DNA from 4 places in the Citrobacter meridianamericanus genome. Region 1 is predicted to be linked to each of the others. Evidence: predicted binding sites of a transcription regulator. Region 1 holds the regulator's gene; each other region holds the start of a gene.
The links. Region 1 encodes CRP, which controls carbon source genes, mostly activating them, when cyclic AMP is high. Its sites were predicted from a motif close to ATGTGANNNNNNTCACAT; they were not measured.
Positions count from the first base shown of each region.

Region 2: a site for CRP is predicted at 4,644-4,661, ahead of NMD08_RS13970 (iron-containing alcohol dehydrogenase). Genes of this name have one in related genera too.
Region 3: a site for CRP is predicted at 1,626-1,643, ahead of idnD (L-idonate 5-dehydrogenase). Genes of this name have one in related genera too.
Region 4: a site for CRP is predicted at 4,538-4,555, ahead of rhaS (HTH-type transcriptional activator RhaS). Genes of this name have one in related genera too.

Region 1 covers NZ_CP101036.1:418,262-424,398, forward strand. The annotation lists gene NMD08_RS01910 (putative adenosine monophosphate-protein transferase Fic) at 1-366, shown strand, start outside; gene pabA (aminodeoxychorismate synthase component 2) at 398-961, shown strand; gene NMD08_RS01920 (aspartate aminotransferase family protein) at 1,047-2,264, shown strand; gene NMD08_RS01925 (YccS/YhfK family putative transporter) at 2,307-4,394, opposite strand; gene crp (cAMP-activated global transcriptional regulator CRP) at 4,446-5,078, opposite strand; gene NMD08_RS01935 (OsmC family protein) at 5,385-5,792, shown strand; gene NMD08_RS01940 (phosphoribulokinase) at 5,886-6,137, opposite strand, start outside.
Region 2 covers NZ_CP101036.1:2,851,419-2,857,555, reverse strand. The annotation lists gene NMD08_RS13985 (exo-alpha-sialidase) at 1-1,010, opposite strand, end outside; gene NMD08_RS13980 (sodium:solute symporter family protein) at 1,012-2,424, opposite strand; gene NMD08_RS13975 (dihydrodipicolinate synthase family protein) at 2,501-3,385, opposite strand; gene NMD08_RS13970 (iron-containing alcohol dehydrogenase) at 3,378-4,547, opposite strand; gene NMD08_RS13965 (four-carbon acid sugar kinase family protein) at 4,718-5,962, shown strand; gene NMD08_RS13960 (D-threonate 4-phosphate dehydrogenase) at 5,955-6,137, shown strand, end outside.
Region 3 covers NZ_CP101036.1:4,643,147-4,649,283, forward strand. The annotation lists gene NMD08_RS22590 (NAD(P)-dependent alcohol dehydrogenase) at 1-935, shown strand, start outside; gene idnK (gluconokinase) at 966-1,487, opposite strand; gene idnD (L-idonate 5-dehydrogenase) at 1,705-2,748, shown strand; gene idnO (gluconate 5-dehydrogenase) at 2,760-3,524, shown strand; gene idnT (gnt-II system L-idonate transporter) at 3,601-4,920, shown strand; gene NMD08_RS22615 (LacI family DNA-binding transcriptional regulator) at 4,973-5,971, shown strand; gene NMD08_RS22620 (helicase HerA-like C-terminal domain-containing protein) at 6,051-6,137, shown strand, end outside.
Region 4 covers NZ_CP101036.1:5,103,609-5,109,745, forward strand. The annotation lists gene NMD08_RS24760 (arabinose isomerase) at 1-1,387, shown strand, start outside; gene rhaT (L-rhamnose/proton symporter RhaT) at 1,589-2,623, shown strand; gene rhaR (HTH-type transcriptional activator RhaR) at 2,620-3,468, opposite strand; gene rhaS (HTH-type transcriptional activator RhaS) at 3,561-4,409, opposite strand; gene rhaB (rhamnulokinase) at 4,710-6,137, shown strand, end outside.

The DNA of each region.
Region 1 (6,137 bases):
GTCGATATTTACCAGGGTGATACCCGCTTTTGCCATTTCGCTTATATCGAGAAAGAGGGCAATGCGCTGATGCAGGACCTGGAAGACGAGTCCTGGCTGGTGGGGTTATCGGAGGATAAATTTGTCGACCGACTTGCGCACTATTATTGTGAAATCAACGTACTGCATCCGTTTCGTATTGGCAGCGGTCTGGCGCAGCGTATTTTCTTCGAACAGTTAGCGATTCATGCCGGGTATATGTTGAGCTGGGATGGCATCCAGGTTGAAGAATGGAACCGGGCTAATCAGAACGGGGCGATGGGCGACCTGTCTGCGCTGCGGGTGATATTTCGTAAAGTGGTAAGCGTAGTCCCGGAAACTGAGTAGAATAGCGCGGTTCTTATGTACCGGAGCCGCCATGATTCTGCTTATCGATAACTATGATTCATTTACCTGGAACCTGTATCAATACTTCTGTGAACTGGGGGCTGATGTCCTTGTCAGGCGCAACGACGAGCTGACGCTGTCGCAAATCGATGTGCTGAATCCGCAAAAAATTGTCATTTCCCCGGGACCTTGCACGCCGGATGACGCCGGTATTTCGCTGGATGTTATTCGCTATTTCGCGGGGAAGATCCCTCTGCTGGGGGTTTGTCTGGGGCACCAGGCGATGGCGCAGGCCTTTGGCGCGACCGTGGTGCGGGCGGCTAAAGTGATGCACGGTAAAACGTCGCCTATTTCGCATAACGAGCAGGGTGTTTTTCAGGGACTCGCCAATCCATTAACGGTAACGCGCTACCATTCTCTGGTGGTCGCTCCCGAAACCCTTCCTGACTGCTTTGAGGTGACCGCCTGGAGTGAAACGCAGGAGATCATGGGTATTCGTCACCGGGAGTGGGATATGGAGGGGGTGCAGTTTCACCCGGAGAGCATTCTCAGCGAACAGGGGCATCAGCTGCTGGCTAATTTTCTCAACCGGTGATTTGTGGTTGCTATTCAGTGATTTTTTATTCATATTTTGTGATTATAATTTCACTAGCATTTCTGCTTAACAGGGTGGTAATGACATGGCAACTGAACAAACTGCAATTACACGCGCGACATTCGATGAAGTGATTCTGCCGATTTATGCACCGGCTGAGTTTATCCCGGTAAAAGGGAAAGGGAGTCGAGTGTGGGATCAACAGGGTAAAGAGTATGTTGATTTCGCAGGTGGTATTGCAGTTACCGCGTTAGGGCATTGCCATCCGGCGCTGGTTGAGGCGTTAACCACCCAGGGCGAAACCCTGTGGCATACCAGCAATGTTTTCACCAACGAACCGGCGTTACGCTTAGGTCGTAAACTCATTGATGCGACCTTCGCCGAGCGCGTACTGTTCATGAACTCCGGTACCGAAGCTAACGAAACCGCCTTTAAGCTGGCGCGCCACTATGCCTGCGTGCGCCATAGCCCGTTCAAAACCAAGATTATTGCCTTCCACAACGCGTTTCACGGTCGTTCGCTGTTTACCGTATCCGTCGGCGGGCAACCGAAATATTCCGACGGCTTTGGACCCAAACCGGCGGATATTATCCATGTACCGTTTAACGATCTCCATGCAGTCAAAGCGGTAATGGATGATCACACCTGCGCGGTGGTGATCGAGCCTATTCAGGGTGAGGGGGGCGTGACTGCGGCAACGCCGGCATTCCTGCAAGGCTTGCGTGAACTCTGTGATCAGCATCAGGCGCTGTTGGTATTTGATGAAGTACAGAGCGGGATGGGGCGTACCGGGTCACTGTTTGCCTATATGCACTACGGCGTGACGCCGGATATCCTGACCAGTGCCAAGGCGCTCGGCGGCGGCTTCCCGGTGAGTGCGGTACTGACTACCCAGGAGATTGCCTCGGCGTTCCACGTGGGCTCGCATGGTTCCACTTACGGCGGTAATCCGCTGGCCTGTGCGGTTGCGGGAGCTGCGTTTGATATCATCAACACGCCGGAAGTGCTGGAAGGTATTCAGGCCAAACGCCAGGCATTTGTTCAACATTTGCAGAAGATTGACCAACAGTTCGACATTTTTAGCGACATTCGCGGGATGGGATTGCTGATCGGCGCCGAACTGAAGCCGCAGTTTAAAGGCCGGGCGCGTGATTTCTTGTACGCCGCGGCGAATGAAGGCGTGATGGTACTGAACGCCGGACCGGACGTGATGCGTTTCGCGCCGTCGCTGGTGGTGGAGCAGGCCGATATTGATGAAGGGATGCAGCGCTTCGCGCAGGCCGTTGCGAAAGTGGTGGCTTGACGATCTTAGGCCGGATAATCGTAGCGCATCTGGCAGTAGAGCTTAACCCTTCATATCTCGCAACCGGCGGCTCAGCCAGATCCCGTGATGCGGTCGCTGACGCCATGCTACCGACGAAATGGTATGCATGGTGTTCAGATGCCCTAATATCCGCTGTAGATGCTGCTCAAGGGTACTTAAAGGCCCGTGGGACAGCATCTCTGGCGCCTCGAGAATATTTACATCGCCGGAGCTTCCAGGGCCGTCATATTCCAGCCGTTGCTGACAGCGCTGGATCGCAATTTCACAGGACTCCAGATACCGCTGCGCCAAATCCGGCGTCAGCATCGTATGTTCCCTTGCCAGCGTGGTCATCGCGTTGATGTGTTCGACGATGAACTGGCTATGCGTAACCCACAGTTTCATGTCCGCCAGATAGTGCGAGTTGAATCCTGGCTCCTGCATCGCCTGGTTAAGTGAGTTGAACAACGTGTTATGCGCCTGGTTGACCCGCATGCGTTGATACGCCAGCGGTGTGGCCTGCGGATCGTTGCTAAGGATCAGGCGGATGGCTTCCTGATCGGCTTCTAACGCATCGTGGGCGTTTTTACGCAGCAGGCCGCTCTGCCACTGCGGCCATAGCCAGAGCATCCCGCCAAAGGCGATTAGGCAACCAGTGACCGTATCGATAAACCGCGGCACGATAAACTGTTCCCCGTTCAGTGTCAGCAACTGCAGGGTGTATACCGCGGTGACCGTAAAGCCGACGGTAGCCCAGCCGTAGTTTTTACGGATGGTCAGATAACTCACCAGGGTTATCAGCAGCATGCCTGCCAGCGTGTAACTCTCCTGAATATGAAAGTGCAGTGTGACGCCAGCGATCACCAGGCCAACGAGCGTCCCTACTGAACGGTGTAAAATACGTACCCGGGTCGCCCCGTAGCCATTTTGCGTGACGAACAGGATTGTCATCAAAATCCAGTAGGGTTTTGGCAGATGTAAAGCGCTGCCCATCAGGCTGGCAATGCTCAACATTACGCTGATGCGTCCGGCATTACGCAGCGCTGGGGATTTCAACGACATATAGCTTTTCAGTGCGGGGATAAGCGGCAACCGACGCTGCTTGTCAGCCATTAAATCCCGGGCATACAGTGGGCGCTGGGTGCGTAGCACTCGGGCAATACGGCTGAAGTGCCAGTAACAAAATTGTCCTACCGGATTGTCCGGATGTTGGTTGGCAATTTTCTCCAGCGTGCCAATTTGTTTATCCATTGAAAAACGTGTTGGCAAGCGGTGATACAAAATGTCATCGGCCAGAACGCGAAGGCGTTCGGCGACGGTGCGCGCGTTCCAGCGGATCACCTGTTCGGCGTGGCTACGTTCTACCAGCTTTTGCACCTCTTCCGGCTGGTGGAGGCTGACGGAAATATGTTCCTGTAAATCGAGCGCCTCCTGAAAGGCACGTAGCAGGCGCTTATAATCGTTGTTGCGATGTGCCGACAGCATATGCATTTGCTGATAGCACTGGGTAATCAAATCTACCGCTTTTTGTTGGCGCACAAGCAGGGGGGGTAGCGCTTTTTCCGGATCGGCATGCTGAGTCAGGAGGCTGTATTTGGCCTCACAGTAATCGGCTAATTCACGATACAACAAGCTGAGCGACTCACGCAGCGGCTGCTCACGCCACATCCAGAACCAGAACCAGTTGAACAGGCCGTACCACAATGTACCCAACGCGTAGATCAGCAGTGGCTCCCAGACGGGCATGTTCCCGGCCAGGCTGAGCGTGAAAATTGCCGCGATAAGCGAGGCAGGTAGTAGTCGTGCATGCAGAGGGCCTAATTCAGCGGTTACACCAAGAATCAGCGTCAGGCCAGTGAGGATCAGCGGCAGCGGTATAGTCTGTGCCAGCAGTATCTGCATGATCAGACTGCATCCGGCAAACAAAGACGCACCAATCACTAAGCGTTTGAAAAAGCGCTTATGCGGGGTATCAAGACCGGCAATATTGCAGCAGGCAGGGACGAGGGAGAAGAGGAGCCCCAGATGAAGCTGCCCGATGATCAGACCGACGGCCACAGGTAAACATAGCACCAGCGTCTGTCGTAGTGCGTAGTTGATCTCAGGGTGATATATCAGTCTTCGCCACATCGGTGCAAACAAAAGTGGCGCATTACGGGGTAACGCGCCACTTCGATGGGGTTAACGTGTGCCGTAGACGACGATGGTCTTACCGTGTGCGGAGATCAGATTCTGATCTTCCAGCATCTTCAGAATACGACCAACGGTCTCACGGGAACAGCCAACGATCTGGCCGATTTCCTGGCGGGTGATTTTAATCTGCATGCCGTCCGGGTGGGTCATCGCGTCAGGCTGTTTCGCCAGATTCAGCAGAGTCTGCGCGATACGACCGGTAACGTCGAGGAAGGCAAGGTTGCCAACTTTTTCAGACGTGACCTGCAGACGGCGAGCCATCTGAGAGGACAGGCGCATCAGAATATCTGGATTGACCTGGATTAATTGGCGAAATTTTTTGTACGAAATTTCAGCGACTTCACATGCAGTTTTAGCACGGACCCAGGCGCTGCGTTCCTGACCTTCTTCGAAGAGGCCTAATTCACCAATAAAATCGCCCTGATTCAGATAAGAAAGGATCATTTCTTTCCCTTCTTCATCTTTGATCAGCACTGCCACTGAGCCTTTAACGATGTAGTACAACGTTTCCGCTTTTTCACCCTGGTGAATCAGCGTGCTCTTCGATGGGTACTTATGAATATGGCAATGAGACAAGAACCATTCGAGAGTCGGGTCTGTTTGCGGTTTGCCAAGCACCATGCGCGGTTATCCTCTGTTATAAGCTGTCTCCAGAGCCAAAATACTACCTGCCTCTGGGTTTGCAAAAATGTGCTTCCCGCTACCTGGGAAGGGGGCTGTCAATACGTGCGACGGCCTGTAATGTGATGTCCTCTGCATACATGCAGTACGTCAATGTATTACTGTAGCATCCTGACTGTTTTAGCATAGCTTTCGCCGTGTGTCTCCTGGTGTCTCGCTTCAGCATGACGCAGGTCGCCTTCCGTTGCGAGATTTGTTGTGTGCGCGTAATCTGTCAGGAAAATTGATGCATCGGAGTAATAAAATATGCAAGCACGTGTTAAGTGGGTTGAAGGGTTAACCTTCCTCGGTGAGTCCGCCTCTGGCCACCAGATTTTGATGGACGGTAACTCCGGTGATAAAGCGCCGAGCCCGATGGAAATGGTCTTAATGGCTGCGGGCGGTTGCAGCGCAATTGATGTGGTGTCGATCCTGCAAAAGGGTCGTCAGGATGTGACCAACTGCGAAGTGAAGCTGACCTCCGAGCGTCGTGATGAAGCGCCACGCCTGTTTACCCACATCAACCTGCATTTCGTTGTAACGGGTAACGATCTGAAAGATGCGTCCGTCGCTCGCGCGGTCGATCTTTCGGCGGAAAAATATTGCTCCGTGGCGCTGATGCTGGAAAAGGCGGTGAACATTACCCACTCCTATGAAGTGGTTGCCGCTTCGTGATGTTATGCCTGATGGCGTTACACTTATCAGGCCTACAGGATTTAAACGCGTAGGCCGGATAAAGCATTAGCCGCCATCCGGCAAAAAAACACCTTACTCTATCTTTTTACCTTCCATCAGTCGCTGGACTAGCGGCAGCATAATCAATTCCATCGCCAGACCCATTTTCCCGCCCGGAACAACCAATGTATTGATATGAGAAATGAATGAGCCCTGCAGCATGGCCAGTAGCCATGGGAAATCGATCCCTTCCAGATTACGAAAATGAATCACGACAAAGCTTTCATCGAGTGACGGAATACTCTTGGCGGCAAAGGGGTTAGAGGTATCGACGGTGGGTACGCG
Region 2 (6,137 bases), 2.4 Mb from region 1:
TAACCGTCGCCTTCATCAAGATTACGCTGCCAGGGCCACGTTTTACCCCCATCGGCAGAGAGGGCGACGGTCATCGGTGCGCGTGGTGCGCCCCAGAAAGCCGAACGGCCTGATGTCACTACCGGCTGGATGCGGTCATCATCGCCATCGTCAATTTCATCATACAGTGATGTGCGGCGCTCACTGGCTCCGGTCGCGTTCATCGCGTTGAATACCAGCGCGAGCCTGCCATCATCCAGCGTAGTAACCTGAATTGAGGAATTATTATTGGGTAATGTCGTTGGTTGTGGTGCCGACCAGCTTTCACCCATATCGGTGGACGTGCTGTACCAGATATTGTCGGCCCAACGGCTGCGGTACAGGGCGATAAGTGAGCCGTCCAGCAGCGGTGTAATATTCATATGAACGCAGCCAAGACTTTGCGGAACTTCCACATCACGCCAGGTTTTACCGCGATCGGATGAAATTTTGACTGCGCTAATATCATCATTACCGACCCATTTTTCGCCCGTACGTGTGCGGCAATAGAAAACCGGAAGCAGCCAGTTGCCATTGTCCATCACCATAATTGGCTGGCGGATAAAGGTGCCCGGTTTATCCAGCAGGGTACCTGTCTCGCCCCAACTCTCCCCAAGGTCATGTGATTGACGATAACGCACAATAGCCGTGTCCTGATTGCCAGAGATCTGGGCGGTCCAAAGCAGCCATAAGACGTTATCTGGCGCGAGGAACAGCACAGGGTTTTGCTCTGAGCGACCCGGATCATCAGACAGTTTAACAGCCTGGCTCCAGCGCTCGCTTCCTGGGCGCAGACGTGAGCTCCAGATTGAGATGTCTGCGATGCCTTCCTGAGTACCGCCGAACCAGACGCACATCAGTGAGCCATCGGGCAGAGGCATAATATTGGCGGCATGATTCTGCGGGCATTCTGAAGGCAGCATGGCAATAACCACACGCTCATCTTGTTCGAGTTTTCGCAGCATGCCATCGCGATTTACGGTTACGGTCATTTTAGACTCCATTATTTTCGACAGGTTTGGGAGTAGCTTGCTGGGATTTGTTAGGGATTAGACGGTCGAGAATCATAATCACCGCAGGCGTCAGCAAGGCGATGTACATATTATTGATACCGAACGGGTCACCCAGCAGATACCAAACGGATGTCACTACGCAGGCTCCCAGCAGGGCACAGTTTGCACCGCGAGTACTTTTAAAGAACGGCGCATAGAAGGCGATAATGGCGACGACGGTAATGGAGAGTCGGATCGCACGGGTAAAGAAGGAGAGCTTTAATACTTCCGGTACCAGCAGGACGAAAATCAGCGGCAGGAAGCCAATGAACAAGGAGATCCAGCGAGTCGCTTTAAACTCCTGTTCCTTGGTAGGGTTACGCATTGGCACATAAAAATCTTTCACCACCAGTGAGGCGATAGCCAGAGCAACGGTACTGACACTAACAAAAATAGAGGCTACAAGTGACGTTGTCACAAGGCCGGCCAGCCATGGGTCCATATCCTGCAGAAAAATGGGCATTGCATACAGGCTGTTAATTTCTGGGTGAAGAAACTTCGCCGCCACACCGATAATGGCGATAGCAAAAGCAATTGGTAAACAAAAGAAGAAGGCGATCCATGTTGATCGTTGGGCGGATTTGACATCTTTAGTTGATGAAATCGCCTGGATCACAAACTGTGTACAGAAAATAGAACCAATGGTACCGATGAGCCATGCGACGATAGTACCCGCGCCGATGTTGCCATCCCAGGTCCAGTAAAAGTCTGGCATTTGTTCAATCATCGGTGAGAAACCGCCGGTTCTTGAGAGAGCAAACCCCATAATGATCAACAGACCAATGTACTTTAGGGCACTGTGCAGCATCGTTACCCAGGCAACGCCTTTCATGCCGCCAAAGGCAAAATAGAAGGTGCTCACAATGGCGGTTATAAAGGCGGCAACAGGTAAATTGACCTGCAGTACTGTCGAAATCGCCGCGGCGCCGCTGACGTAGTTTCCGACGTTTACCAGCAGCAGGGCGTAAATCATGATGATAGAGATAATGTTTTTTGTGCTGTTGCCATATTTCTCGGCAATGGCACCCGATATAGTGATTTTCCCTGTATTGTAGATACGTTTAACCAGTATCAGACCGAACAGAGGAAAACCTATAGCGGCACCGAGAACAGACCAGGATGCGGCTATTCCGCCTTCAAATGCTGCCTGAGCGGTACCAATGGTAGATTTGGCGCCGATATATTCGGACATAAGGAGAATACCGACGATGAAGGCAGGCATGGCACGCGAGCCTTCCATAAAATCGCCAGCATTTTTACTGCGTAGGCGGAAAGTGAGCCAGGTTGTAAAAATAATATAGGCAATCACGATCCCTACAATGATCAGAGTGTCTGAAGAGGTAAATGAGTTCATCTTAGCCGCCCTCCAGGGCGTACGAATCCAGGGGGCGCCAGGCTCCCGGGTATTCTTGTGACGATTGAGAAATCCTTTAGTGGGCGAGATGCGACACTATCTGGCGGATAGTATTTTCCTGTTGCTCACTAAACGTGACGGCGTAACGACTTGCGCCTACCTCATATCCCATGATTTGCAATGCTTTTTTGACTGCGGCGGGCGAGAACGCAACGTTATAGAGCTCGGTTCGCAAACCCGTGACGCTTTCCTGCGCTTCACGCGATCCGACAACATCACCGGCCTTGAATCGTGTCCAGATAGCGTTAATTTCTTTTGGCGCTACGTTCGCCAAACCGGAAATACAGGCTGAACAACCGTCAACGAATCCTTGATGAATCAGCGAGTCCGGCCCATTTAGCACATCAAAACCTTCGATATCTTTGACGGCGTTGAGGAAACCTTCGAGGCTTTCATAGCTCCCGGCGCTGTCTTTGATACCAATGATGTTGGGATGCGCCGCCAGAACGCTTGCGGTTTCTGGTTCAATGGTGTTACCCGTACGTGCCGGAATGTTATAGAGAAATACCGGCACCGATAGCGCGTCGGCAATCGCGGTATAATGAGCAATCAGTTCCTGCTGTTTGAGCGGAACAAAATACGGCGTAATCACCGATACGGCATCGACGCCCATTTTTTCAATTTGCTTGCCCAGACGAATGGTTTCACGGGTTGAGATTTCACCGATATGCGCCACTACATTTGCCCGTCCAGCGACTTCCTCAACGCAGGTGCGGGTCACTGCTATTTTTTCTTCCTCGTTAAGCACAAAAAACTCACCGTTCGTACCGCCGCAGAAAATGCCGTTGCCGGCGTTTAGCTGGCGATTAACCTGATTTTTGAGCTCGTGGAGGTTTAGCGCCCCTTCGTTGTCAAAGGGGGTGACGATTGCCGTCAGTACACCACAAATTTTCTTACTCATGATTCACTCCTTTGGTAATCAGTTCTGGAAAAAGTGTTTGATAAATAGCCATAACATCGTCATGGCTTACCTGACAGGGGGTGTTGTTAATAAGACGTTTTACGTTGAGCGCGGCATCGGCGAGAGTGGAAATATCTGTGGGTGGTACCCCGAGCGTTGCCAGGTTATCGGGCAGGTTGAGTCGTTTCACAAGTGCGGAGAAGTATTCCACCAGCGCGAATGATTTTTCTTCGGTACTCAGGGTCCGATCGGCATCAGGCAACAGATCCCAGACCTGAGCGAACTTGTCGACCACATGAGGACGGATAGCTTTCATGCAAGGGGCTAACAGAATGGCATTGGCTATACCATGAGGCAGGTGATAGCGACCTCCGAGTGGGTAAGAGAGTGCATGGACAAGATGTGTTCCGGCATGATTAATCGCGACTCCGCCATAATATGACGCCCACAGCATTTCAAGTTTAGCCTGCAAATTGTTCGGTTCATTAACCGAGGTTTCGATGTTCTTTAGCAACTTCTGTAACCCGATGAGCGCCGCATTGTCACTGATCGGATTGGCGATGGTGGCTGTAAAGCACTCAATCAGATGACATAACGCATCTATTCCGGTTGATGACGCAATATGCGCTGGCATGCTGGTCGTCAGTTCCGGCAACAGGGCAACGTAATCGGGTAATAGCACCGGAGAAATGATGCCGACCTTGGTGTTTTGTTCCGGGATCGCCAGAATCGCATTAGGAGTTGCTTCAGAACCCGTCCCTGCAGTGGCTGGAATCAGCACTGAAGCTACGCGGTGCAGCGGTTTCTCGCCTGCCAGCATGGCGTCAAGAGAAGAGGATTCAGGATGACATAAGACTGAGAGCAACTTCGCTACATCCAGTACGCTGCCACCACCAATACCTATCACCATCTCTACGTTAAGACCTTTAACGCTTTCTAACAGTGCCGCAACGTCATGATGACCCGGCTCGGCAGGCACGCTATCAATAAGTGTGACCTGGCGGCCATCGTTACTGAGCAAGGTGCGGATCTGCGCCACTGCATCCAGCCTGACGATATTGCTATCGGTCACCAGCAATAGCTGGTGCTTGCCTGTCAGTATTGGTTCCAGCGCGGGGATGGCATTTGAACCGCTAATCACGGTGCTATTGATTGTTGCCACAACATTCTCCTGTAGGTGAGTGATTGAATTCGCTCATTTCGTTTCAAAAGCGATTTCATCATGGGCTAAATTTATAATTTATCTCGGAACTGAATAACTTGAGCTTGCTCACATTTAATCAAATGTGATTGAATATAATCATTATCAAAATTCAACAACCCGGAGCATGGATGAGTAGACATGTTGTAAGACCCCAGATCCTTGTCATTGCTGATGACTTTACGGGGGGAAATGATGCGGGAGTGAGTCTGGCGATGACGGGAATGACGGTGAACGTTGCGTTCACCGTGCCTTATTCCGTTGATACGGATGCACTGGTCATAAACAGCGATAGCCGGGCACTGGATGCTCAACAAGCCGCGGCGAGGGTAAGCGATTTGGCTCTTGCCTGTCAGGCAGAACCTCAGACGCAGTGGCTGAAGAAAATCGATTCAACATTACGGGGTAATCCGGGGGCGGAACTGGACGCGTTGATGCGAGTAACGGGCAAAAAACGTGCCATTTTAGCGGCTGCTTATCCTGCCGCAGGCCGTACCACCGAGCAAGGGCAATGCCTGATTCACGGCGTTCCGGTAACGCATACCGAATTTGCCAGCGATCCTAAAACACCGGTGATGAGTGCTGATATCTGTGAAGTGATACAGGCGCAAACCACCATTGCGTGTCGGTCGATGTCTCTAAATGACTACACGCAGCACCTGCATGGGCCTGTTGTTGAGACGCCGCAGATTTGGGTTGTGGATGCGCGGACTGACGCTGACCTGGATGTGATTGTTACTCAAGCGCTGATGCAGGATGAGCTGCCGTTGTTGGTGGGGTCAGCCGGAATCTGTGATGCACTGGCGCGCCATGTGCAGGCACCTTCTTCCCAGCGCTTGCTGGCTGTTGTGGGATCAATGAGTGAAATCGCTCAACAACAGGTTGCCGCTGTGTACCAGAACCCGCAAGTGGGGATGGTATTCATCGATATCGAGAATATTTTCAGCGGTGGTTCAACAGCGTACGTGCAGCGCATTGTTGGAATCCTCGCCTCTGGTAAACACTGCATCGTTCACACAAGTCCCGACAGTGAAGCACGCCATCATATTCCGCAGTTGTGCGTGCGCATGGAGATGAATCGCGTTCAGCTCGGTGAAAAAATCTGCCTGTTTCTTGGACAGCTTATCCGCCAGGTTTTGCAAGAGGTATCGCCAGGCGCGCTGTATCTCTCTGGTGGCGATGTGGCGATGGCGGTTGCAGACGCCCTTAAGGCAACAGGATTTCGAATTACCGACCGTGTGGCCCAGTGCGTGCCGTACGGTCATTTTGTCGGTGGCGACTGGCAACGCCCGGTTATGACAAAGGCAGGGGGATTCGGTGACGAAACGACGTTGCGTCAGGTTTTAAATTTTATCGAGGAGAACATGAGTGAATAACATTATTGCAGTAACAATGGGCGATCCTGCCGGTATTGGACCTGAGATTATTATTAAATCGCTGGTGGAGGGAGAACTCTCTGGCGCGCCGGTTGTGGTTGTGGGATGTGCCCAAACGCTGCGTCGTATCCAGTCATTAAATGTCACACCGCCAGCGGAACTTCGGGTTATCGAC
Region 3 (6,137 bases), 1.1 Mb from region 1:
AAGATGTCGAAGTCCAGGTCGATTACTGCGGTATCTGCCATTCCGATTTGTCGATGATCGACAACGAATGGGGATTCTCTCAGTATCCGCTGGTTGCCGGGCATGAGGTGATTGGTCGCGTGGCAGCGCTCGGCAGTGCGGCGCAGGATAAGGGTCTGAAGGTTGGTCAGCGCGTTGGGATTGGCTGGACGGCGCGCAGTTGCGGACATTGTGACGCCTGTATCAGCGGCAATCAGATCAACTGCCTGGAAGGGTCCGTTCCCACTATTCTCAATCGCGGCGGCTTTGCCGAGAAGCTGCGAGCCGACTGGCAGTGGGTGATCCCCTTGCCGGAGAGCATCGACCTGGCGGCAGCTGGTCCCTTGCTGTGTGGCGGCATCACGGTGTTCAAACCGCTGCTGATGCACCATATCACTGCCACCAGCCGCGTTGGGGTGATCGGCATCGGCGGCCTGGGACATATCGCCATTAAGCTGTTACACGCGATGGGTTGTGAAGTGACCGCATTCAGCTCCAATCCGGCGAAAGAACAGGAAGTGCTGGCGATGGGGGCGGATAAAGTGGTCAACAGCCGCGATCCGGATGCGCTAAAAGCGCTGGCGGGCCAGTTCGATCTCATCATTAACACGGTTAACGTCGATCTCGACTGGCAGCCCTATTTTGAAGCGCTGGCCTACGGCGGTAACTTCCATACCGTCGGCGCAGTGCTGAAGCCGCTGCCGGTGCCGGCATTTACCTTAATTGCCGGGGATCGCAGCATCTCCGGTTCGGCGACCGGGACGCCATTTGAGCTGCGCAAGCTGATGAAGTTTGCCGGGCGCAGCAAGGTGTCGCCTACCACCGAGCTGTACCCGATGTCGCAAATTAACGCAGCTATCCAGCACGTGCGTGATGGCAAGGCCCGCTATCGCGTGGTGCTGAAAGCCGACTTCTGATGCAGGGCTCAGTCCCGCAAGGAGCTGGGCTTATTGCCCGTGACGAAACGCGAGCACCGCCTGGCGGCACTGTTCCGTCACATGCTCGATGTCATGGTTTACATCGATGCGGGCAATATCTTTCTCATCGTCCTGTGGGCACTCCAGCGCGTCGAACTGACTTTTGAGTAATCCCACCGGCATAAAATGCCCTGCCCGACGCTGCATACGCGCCAGAATAGTCTCGTAGTCGCCGTCCAGCCACAAAAAATGCACATTCGGGCTCCCCTGACGCAATATATCGCGATACTGTTTTTTTAATGACGAGCAGACAATAAACCCGGTCTCGTTCTTTTTATATAAACTGTATGAGGCGTCATTTAATCGCGCTAGCCACGGCAATCGGTCTTCATCGGTTAATGGAATACCTTCAGACATTTTATCAATATTTTTAGCCGGATGGAGATCGTCACCATCAATAAATTTAGCCGATAACACTGCGGCAATTTTGCTACCAATTAAAGATTTACCGCTACCCGAAACGCCCATCAAAATATAACTTTCCCCGGCCATTGAAAAAACTCCTGATTCATATTCCATGGCGCGATACTACGCCTTCCACATTGCAGAATTCACCTTTTTTCGCCGCGACTGAACAGATTTACAGGGCGCATCACGTTATGCGTAACATTGTAGTGTAACAATTTCTCAGCGTGACCTGCATCACAAATAATAACAATTAAAACCGTTTAAATGCTGCCGAGGTTACTACCTGACCAGTGAGGCATTTATGCAAGTCAAAACCCAATCCTGCGTTGTCGCGGGGAAGAAAACTGTTGCCATTACCGACCAAAATATAGAATGGAATAATAAAGGGACGCTGGTAAAAATTACCCGAGGCGGTATTTGTGGTTCCGATTTACATTATTATCAGGAAGGAAAAGTCGGTAATTTTACCGTTAAAGCGCCGATGATTTTAGGCCATGAAGTTATTGGTAAAGTAGTGCACAGCGATTCAAAAGAATTACCTGAAGATCAGTCAGTGGCGATTAATCCGTCGAAGCCCTGCGGCCACTGTAAATACTGTCTTCAGCATGAAGAAAACCAGTGTACGGAAATGCGCTTTTTTGGCAGCGCCATGTATTTTCCCCACGTCGACGGCGGCTTTACTCAGTATAAAACCGTCGATACTGCGCAGTGCGTCCCCTACCCTCAAGAGGCGGATGAAAAAGTCATGGCCTTTGCCGAACCGTTGGCGGTCGCGATCCACGCCGCACATGAAGCGGGCGACCTGCAGGGCAAGCGCGTGTTTATCTCCGGCGTTGGGCCTATCGGCTGTCTGATTGTCAGCGCGGTGAAAACGCTCGGCGCGGCAGAGATTGTCTGTGCGGATATCAGCTCACGTTCGCTCTCGCTGGCGCAACAAATGGGAGCCGACACGCTGATTAACCCGCAGCAGGACTCGCTCGACGAGTGGAAAAAAGAGAAAGGCTACTTCGACGTCAGCTTCGAGGTCTCCGGCCATCCGTCCTCAATCACCACCTGTCTGGAAGTGACCCGCGCGAAAGGCGTGATGGTGCAGGTCGGCATGGGCGGCGCGGTGCCGGACTTCCCGATGATGATGTTGATCGGCAAAGAGATCGCGCTCAAAGGTTCGTTCCGCTTTACCACCGAGTTCAACACCGCGGTGTCGTGGCTGGCGAATAATGTTATCGATCCACTGCCGTTACTCAGCGCCGAATATCCGTTTACCGAGCTTGAACAGGCGCTGAACTTCGCCGGGGACAAAACCCAGGCAGCGAAAGTCCAGCTTGTTTTCGAAGACATAAAATAAGGAATAGCATGATGAACGATCTTTTTTCACTGGACGGCAAAAACATTCTGATCACCGGTTCGGCTCAGGGCATTGGTTATTTACTGGCGACCGGTCTGGGTAAATATGGCGCGCAGATTATCGTCAATGATATTACACCGGAGCGCGCGGAAGCCGCCGTCACTAAACTGCAGCAGGAAGGGATCCGCGCCGTTGCCGCGCCGTTCAATGTTACGCATAAACAGGACATTGATGTCGCCATCGAGCATATCGAAAAAGACATTGGCCAAATTGATGTGCTGGTGAATAACGCCGGTATCCAGCGTCGCCATCCGTTTACCGAATTCCCGGAACAGGACTGGAACGATGTGATTGCCGTTAACCAGACGGCGGTATTCCTGGTCTCGCAGGCGGTAACGCGTCGCATGGTGGAACGTCAGGCCGGGAAGGTCATCAACATCTGCTCCATGCAGAGCGAGCTGGGCCGCGACACCATCACGCCGTACGCCGCCTCTAAAGGCGCGGTAAAAATGCTCACCCGCGGAATGTGCGTTGAGCTGGCGCGCCATAATATCCAGGTCAACGGTATCGCCCCGGGCTACTTTAAAACCGAAATGACCAAAGCGCTGGTCGAGGATGAAGCCTTCACTTCCTGGCTGTGCAAACGTACGCCAGCCGCACGCTGGGGCGATCCGCAGGAGCTGATCGGCGCGGCGGTATTCCTCTCTTCTAAAGCATCCGATTTTGTTAACGGGCACCTGTTGTTTGTCGATGGCGGCATGCTCGTCGCCGTCTGATACAACGCAACATCACGCAGCGCCCAGGCGCTGCATTTTTGGCACACCACTCTAAATAATTTAAAGAGAAACGATTATGCCATTAATAATAATTGCGGCAGGCGTCGCGCTGCTCCTGGTCCTGATGATTGGCTTTAAAGTTAACGGCTTTATTGCTCTGGTCCTGGTGGCGGCGGTCGTTGGTTTTGCCGAAGGGATGGATGCCCAGGCCGTTCTGCACTCAATACAAAATGGGATCGGCGGCACGCTCGGCGGGCTGGCGATGATCCTCGGCTTCGGCGCAATGCTCGGTAAGCTGATTTCCGATACCGGTGCGGCTCAGCGCATCGCCACCACGCTGATTGGCACGTTTGGTAAGAAACGCGTGCAGTGGGCGTTGGTGATCACCGGTCTGGTCGTCGGTCTGGCGATGTTCTTCGAAGTCGGCTTTGTTCTGCTGCTGCCGCTGGTATTTACGGTGGTGGCCTCGTCCGGCCTGCCGCTGCTGTATGTCGGCGTACCGATGGTCGCCGCGCTGTCCGTGACCCACTGTTTTCTGCCGCCGCATCCGGGACCCACCGCGATTGCCACCATTTTCGAGGCCAATCTCGGTACCACTCTGCTGTACGGATTTATTATTACTATCCCGACGGTGATTGTCGCCGGGCCGCTGTTTTCTAAGCTGCTGACCCGCTTTGAGAAAGCACCGCCGGAAGGGTTGTTCAACCCGCATCTGTTCACCGAAGAAGAGATGCCGTCGTTCTGGAACAGTATCTTTGCGGCGGTAATCCCGGTCATACTGATGGCGGTCGCCGCGGTGTGCGAAATTACACTGCCAAAGACCAACAGCGTGCGGGTGTTCTTTGAGTTTATCGGTAACCCTGCGGTCGCGTTATTTATTGCTATCGTGCTCGCCATTTTTACCCTTGGTCGACGTAACGGACGTACGACCGAGCAAATTATGGATATCATTGGTGACTCTATCGGCGCGATCGCGATGATTGTGTTTATCATCGCCGGGGGCGGTGCATTTAAGCAGGTTCTGGTCGACAGCGGCGTGGGACAATATATCTCACACCTGATGACCGGCACGTCGCTTTCTCCGTTGCTGATGTGCTGGACGGTTGCCGCTTTGCTGCGCATCGCGCTCGGTTCAGCCACCGTGGCGGCTATCACTACCGCAGGTGTGGTACTGCCGATTATCAACGTCACTCATGCCGACCCGGCGCTGATGGTGCTGGCTACCGGCGCGGGCAGTGTGATTGCCTCCCACGTTAACGATCCGGGATTCTGGCTGTTTAAAGGCTACTTTAATCTCAGCGTGGGGGAAACGTTGCGCACATGGACGGTAATGGAGACGCTGATTTCCATTATGGGTCTGCTGGGTGTTCTGGCGCTGAACGCCATCCTGCATTAAGACGGTCATCACCGGGGAGCACAGGTCAGCGCTCCCCGGCACTGGAGAGAAAATGAGGAACCACAGAATTTCTTTGCAAGATATCGCCACGCTGGCGGGCGTGACCAAAATGACGGTGAGCCGCTACATTCGCTCGCCGAAAAAGGTCGCAAAGGAAACCGGTGAACGCATTGCGCAGATTATGGAGGAGATTAATTACATCCCCAACCGCGCGCCCGCGATGCTGCTGAACGCGCAAAGCTATACGCTCGGCGTGCTGATCCCCTCGTTTCAAAATCAGCTGTTCGCTGACATTCTGGCCGGTATTGAGTCAGTCACTTCAGACCATAACTATCAGACGCTGATCGCCAACTACAATTATGACCGGGAATCCGAGGAAGAGTCGGTGATCAACCTGCTGTCGTACAATATCGACGGCATTATCCTGTCCGAGAAATATCACACTCTGCGCACGGTTAAATTCCTGCGCTCTGCCAACATTCCGGTGGTCGAGCTAATGGACATTCAGGGCGATCGTCTGGACATGGAAGTAGGTTTCGATAACCGTCAGGCCGCGTTTGATATGGTCAGCACCATGCTGGATAAACGCCAGCGGCGCAAAATCCTCTACCTTGGTTCGAAAGACGACGTCCGCGATGAACAGCGCTATCGCGGCTACTGCGATGCCATGACGCGTCGGGGTCTGATGCCGCTGCGCGTCAATCCGCGCTCTATTTCGTCCATTCATCTCGGCACCCAGATGATGCGGGACGCGCTCACCGCGCATCCGGATGTAGACGGCGTCTTTTGCACCAACGACGATATTGCGATGGGCGCGCTATTGCTGTGCCGCGAGCGTGAGCTGGCCGTTCCGGAGCAGATCTCGATTGCTGGTTTTCACGGACTGGAAATGGGCAGGCAGATGATCCCCAGCCTTGCCAGCGTGATCACCCCACGTTTTGACATTGGCCGCATGGCGGCGCAGATGTTGCTGAGCAAAATCAAGAACAACGACCATAACCACAACACCGTGGATCTGGGGTATCAGATTTATCACGGCAATACGCTTTAAGTCATTTTCTCTCGCCATCGCATACTCTCTTTGATGGACATTGCCTATACTCCAGGCAGGATAAATGGAGGAAATCTCAATGAGCGCACCCCTGCTAATTGCCCGCACGCCGGACACAGAACTGTTTTTGCTGCCAGGCATGGCCAACCGTCACGGGCTGATTACC
Region 4 (6,137 bases), 630 kb from region 1:
CGACACATACTGGCCCCAGTTTACAGGCCTGGAGTCACGTCTTCAGGGCTATCTGCAAGCAATTGATGAGCGTCTGACGGCGCAACAAGCCACCGTGATTAATGGCGGCCTGATTGATAACGTCGATAAAGCCGATGCCCTTACCAGACGGTTGCAGCATCAGCCGGTCGATGCGGTCTGCCTTTACATCAGCACCTACGCGCTCAGCTCAACGGTGCTACCCCTGGTGCAAAGTATCAATAAACCGGTCATTATTCTGGCCCTACAGCCAGAACCAGGATTGCCCTATTCAAAAATCCGTCAGATTCCCGATCGGGGCGGTCGTACTGGAGAATGGCTGGCGCACTGTCAGGCCTGCAGCGCTCCCGAACTGGCGAACGTCTTTAACCGCGCGAATATCCGTTTTCAACTTATTGTGGGTGCATTACAGGGCGATGAGTACGTCTGGCAACAAACGGCGCAGTGGCTACAGGCCCTTAACGCTCGTCAAATGCTGGCAAATTGTCAGGTTGGCGTACTCGGACACTATTATGACGGTATGGTGGACGTTTACAGCAATATGACGAACTTATCCGCGAAAATGGGCGTACGCTTTAAGCCACTGGAGATGTGTGAGCTGGCGGAATATCGCGAGCAGGTCAGCGAGGCAGACCTCAACGCCAAACAACAGGAAATGCACCGTGTCCTTCAGTTGGATGCGACATGCGAACCTGCAGAGCTTGATCGCGCACTCACCACTGCCTGCGCCATGGATAAACTGATCGCTCAGAATAAACTCGGTGCATTAGCCTATTACTACGAAGGTCGTAACGGCAATGCTTACGAGAACATCATCACCTCAATAATTCTCGGCAACACGCTACTCACTCATCGTGGTATTCCTGTAGCGGGAGAATATGAAATCAAAAATGTGCTGGCGATGAAAATTCAGCAACTTCTGAGTGCTGGCGGTTCATTCTCAGAACCTTACGGTATTGAATTTAAAGATGATGTTGTTTTGTGGGGACATGATGGTCCGGCACACCCGTTGATGGCGGATGGTCCGGTGAGTCTGGTTCCGCTGCCAGTTTATCATGGTAAACCCGGTAAAGGCGTGTCTATCCAGATGACCGTGAAACCTGGCCCGGTAACCTTTCTTTCGGTAATTGAAGATGTCGAAAACGGGGTACGTTTACAGTATGCCGAAGGTGAAGCAGTGGCAGGTGAAGTTCTGGATATTGGCAACACCAACAGCCGCTATCGCTTCCAGTTATCGGCTCGCGAGTTCACCACGCAATGGTGCATGGGCGGTCCAGCTCATCATTGCAGCATTGGCCTGGGACACCATGGCGAGGCACTGGAAAAACTCGCCTGGCTAATGGGTATTCAGGCAGTAAGAATCTGCTAACCCTCAATATTTCCGCCCTTCTCAAAAAAGAGGGGCGGAACTGCATTTGTGATCAATATCCCTTTCATCCCGTGAATTTTGCCAGCATTACTTATCACGCGGCAGCATGCTGAAGGTTAGTTTATTGCTCACTCTTTAAACTTTTGAACATCAAAACGGTGATTTTCATCCTGTCAAATCGATAATTCAAAAGGAAACAGAATGGGTAATGCAATTACGATGGGGATAATATGGCATCTTATTGGTGCCGCTAGTGCCGCTTGTTTCTACGCCCCCTTTAAAAAGGTACAACACTGGTCCTGGGAAACCATGTGGTCCATAGGCGGTTTTGTATCATGGCTGATCCTTCCCTGGCTCGTCAGCGCGATCCTGCTGCCGGACTTCTGGGCCTATTACAGTTCATTCAGCGCATCCACACTGCTGCCGGTGTTTTTGTTCGGTGCCATGTGGGGGATTGGTAATATCAACTATGGCCTGACTATGCGCTATCTCGGTATGTCGATGGGGATAGGGATCGCCATCGGCATTACGCTCATTGTTGGCACCTTAATGACGCCAATCATAGCCGGTAAATTTGGCGTACTCATCGGCACGCCTGGAGGACGTATGACATTGCTCGGCGTGCTGGTCGCCCTGATCGGCGTGGCAATTGTAACCCGTGCCGGACAGTTAAAAGAGCGCAAGATGGGCATCAAAGCCGAAGAGTTCAATCTGAAAAAAGGTCTAATACTGGCGGTGATGTGCGGCTTTTTCTCCGCCGGGATGTCCTTTGCCATGGATGCGGCTAAACCAATGCACGAAGCCGCTGCTGCGCTCGGTATCGATCCGCTGTATGTCGCCCTGCCAAGCTATGTGGTCATCATGGGCGGTGGTGCAGTGATCAATCTGGGATACTGCTTCATTCGCCTGGCAAAAATGAAAAACCTGTCAGTAAAGGCCGACTTCTCGTTAGCAAAACCGCTGATTATCAGCAATATCCTGTTCTCGGCGCTTGCTGGTCTGATGTGGTACCTCCAGTTCTTCTTTTACGCCTGGGGCCACGCCAAAATTCCGGCACAGTATGACTATATGAGCTGGATGCTGCACATGAGCTTCTACGTCCTGTGCGGTGGTATCGTGGGCCTGATCATGAAAGAGTGGAGCAATGCCGGGAGACGCCCAGTCAGCGTACTAAGCCTTGGCTGCGTGGTGATTATTATCGCGGCAAATATTGTTGGACTGGGAATGGCCAGCTAATCATGTTGGGTGCTGAGATGACGCCACTGACTCGGCGTCATCCCGGTTTCCCGCGTGAATACCACCGAAAAGTAGTTACTGTCCTCAAAACCGCAGCGCATGGAAATCTCGCTAATCATCAACCGGCTATGTTTGAGCAGATACTGAGCATGGCAGACCCGTACCTGGCGCAGATACTGATTGATGGTCATCCCAGTCTGGCTACGAAACTGCTGGCGTAAAACCCGCTCGCTGCACTGCTCGCGCTCGCAAAATTTACCCAGTTCAAAGGCATGTTCATGGCTGCCGGCTAACGCGGTTATCAGTTTATCCAGCAGCGTTTCACTCGAGGTCGCCGGGAGCGTATCCGTGGCATAACGATGGCGTTTAAGGTGCGTGACCAGTTGTCCGAACAGCAACTCCGCCATGGTAAAAGCCTGCGCATCACGCTGATTACTTTCATGCTCAAGCTGGCTGATCACATGCCGGGCCTGTGTCATACCAACGCTGCCTAGCCGCCAGTGCGGCTGCCTCGGCGTACCGTTAAATCCGGGGATCGCAGCTTGCCAGTCAACATTTAGTGTCAGCCGCTCCGGGCAGTAGATGATATTTTGCAACACAAGGTCGTTAACGGAAGTGTATGAGTGTTTATCCTCGGCACGAATGTAAAAAAGATCGCCACGGGTTATCCGATACGGGCGATCGTTAAGGACATGCAGACCATTGCCGCGCCAAACCAGCACCAGCTCGCAAAACTCGTGAGTATGCTCAGCGAAGGCATCCTGCGGATAACGATCGGCCACGGCGACAGCCTGCTGCTCATGCGCAAAAAAGTCTGATTTCAAAAGGATTAGCTGATTCGCCATCACATAACCTCAACCTGAACGCACCCGCCATCTGGCATGAAAGGCTATGATTATCAGCAAACTGACGGTAAAAAACGTTGATAGCTTTCGCGTTACTGGAGGCTGTCGCCCGCGATAAGATCACGCCCTTGACGAATATCGCGCGGCGACCACTCGAACTCACGGCGAAACAGCGTCGAAAAGTGGTTACTGTCGCCGAAACCGCAGAGATAAGCGATATCTGTCACGCTGTCATCACTGTGACGTAGCAGATGCCTGGCTTTAATCAGCCGCAAACGGTTAAGGTAGCGTTGCGGCGTCAACCCTGTTTGTTGTTTAAGCTGACGGTGTAAAGTGCGTAAAGAGAGCGAAAACTTCTCCGCCAGCGCTTCCCAACACACCTCGTCGGCAAAGTTATCTTCCAGCCATGCCATCAGAAGGTTAAGCCGTGCATCGTTATCAGTCGCCGTTTCCATCAGACTGGTTTTACGCAGCAGTACCAGCAACTGCATAAACAGAATCTCGCGATTTGCCGCCGTCGGCGTATCCATTCCCTCGCCAAGCGCTTCCATCTGCCCCACCAGATGACGAACCTGCTGCAATACATTCTGATTTACGCGCCAATGGGAGGGATACTGCCCATTTTGTTCCTGAGGCAAAAGCTGATTCAGCCCAGCCAGAAATTGAAACGCCTCCGGGGAACGATACAGAACATTGGTCAGACACAGATTGTCAGTATGTTCGTATAAATGCCTGTCATGATCGCGAACGAAACACACCGTTCCGCCGCTAATGGTGTAAGGCTGTCCGTTAAACACATGGATCCCCGTACCATGTTCGACCACCACAATTTCATGAAAATCATGATGATGCTCGGGAAACGCGGGTTGGGGAAGCCGTGGTTCAATAGCCACTGTCGCTTTACCTGTCGGAAAAAAATCCACGCAATGCAGTACGGTCATGACAGCTCCCCCTGATTAACGAATATGGCTGAATAGTAATTAAGGGTTACTACCCTCACCTTAAATTTTTGACGCCAAAGTGCGTAAACAGGGTTAATTCTTCAAGAAATGGCGGGAAAGATCGGGAAATGCGGAAGGCGTCACATCCACCCAAATACACACTATTAGCGGAAACTGTGAACAGCATCACGTTCACCTTTGCCACGCTGCCAGCCGATTATTGTGGCTGTCACTAACAAGAAGGTACGCCTTTTCAGGGGTTCTTAGACTGAGTGCAATAAAACTCAGAAGGATCTCGCTATGACTTTTCGCCATTGTGTCGCTGTCGATCTGGGCGCATCCAGTGGACGCGTAATGCTGGCGCGTTACGACAGTGACCACCGCACTCTGACGCTGCGTGAAATCCATCGCTTCGTTAACTGCCTGCAAAAAACAGAGGGTTTTGACACCTGGGATATCGACAGCCTGGAAAACGACATTCGTCTGGGGCTGAAGAAAGTCTGCGATGAAGGCATTCTCATTGACAGTATCGGCATCGATACATGGGGCGTGGATTACGTTCTGATTGATAAAAACGGTCAGCGCATCGGCCTGCCAGTTTCCTATCGCGACAGTCGCACGACCGGCATTATGTCACAGGCGATGGCGCAGCCCGGAAAAGGCGAAATCTACCGTCGCAGCGGCATTCAGTTTCTGCCCTTTAACACCTTGTATCAACTGCGTGCGCTGGTCGAACAGCAGCCGGAACTGCTCCCGCAGATAGCACATGCTCTGCTAATCCCCGACTACTTCAGCTTCCGCCTGACCGGCAAAATGAACTGGGAATACACCAACGCCACCACCACCCAGTTAGTCAATATCAACACCGACGACTGGGATGACACGCTGCTGGCATGGACCGGGGCAGACAAAGCCTGGTTTGGGCGTCCAACACACCCGGGGAACATAATTGGCCACTGGATTTGCCCGCAGAAAAACCAAATTCCGGTCGTAGCCGTCGCCAGTCACGACACTGCCAGCGCGGTCATCGCATCGCCGCTGGCCGATGAAAATAGTGCGTATCTCTCATCCGGTACCTGGTCGCTGATGGGCTTCGAGAGCAGAACACCGTATACCAACGATGCGGCGTTGGCGGCGAACATTACCAACGAAGGGGGCGCGGAAGGGCGCTACCGCGTACTGAAAAATATCATGGGACTGTGGTTGCTCCAGCGCGTTTTAAAAGAGCGTCAGATTACAGACCTGCCAGCACTTATCGCCCAAACGCAAGCGCTGCCGGCCTGTCAGTTCCTGATAAACCCAAACGACGATCGCTTTATCAATCCCGACGATATGAGCGCGGAAATTCAGGCGGCCTGTCGTGAATCAGGTCAGCCCGTTCCCCAACAAAATGCCGAACTGGCACGCTGTATCTTCGACAGCCTGGCATTGCTGTACGCCGACATCCTGCAAGAACTTGCAACGCTGCGTGGCGCAGCATTTAGCCAACTGCACATCGTGGGTGGCGGCTGTCAGAACGCCTTGCTGAACCAGCTGTGCGCGGATGCCTGCGGTATACGCGTGATGTCCGGGCCAATTGAGGCCTCCACGCTCGGCAATATTGGCATCCAGTTGATGACGCTGGACGAGCTTAACAACGTCGATGATTTCCGTCAGGTGGTGAGCGCCAACTACGACCTGACCACCTTCATTCCCAATCCTGAAAGTGAAATTGCCCGCTACCAGGCG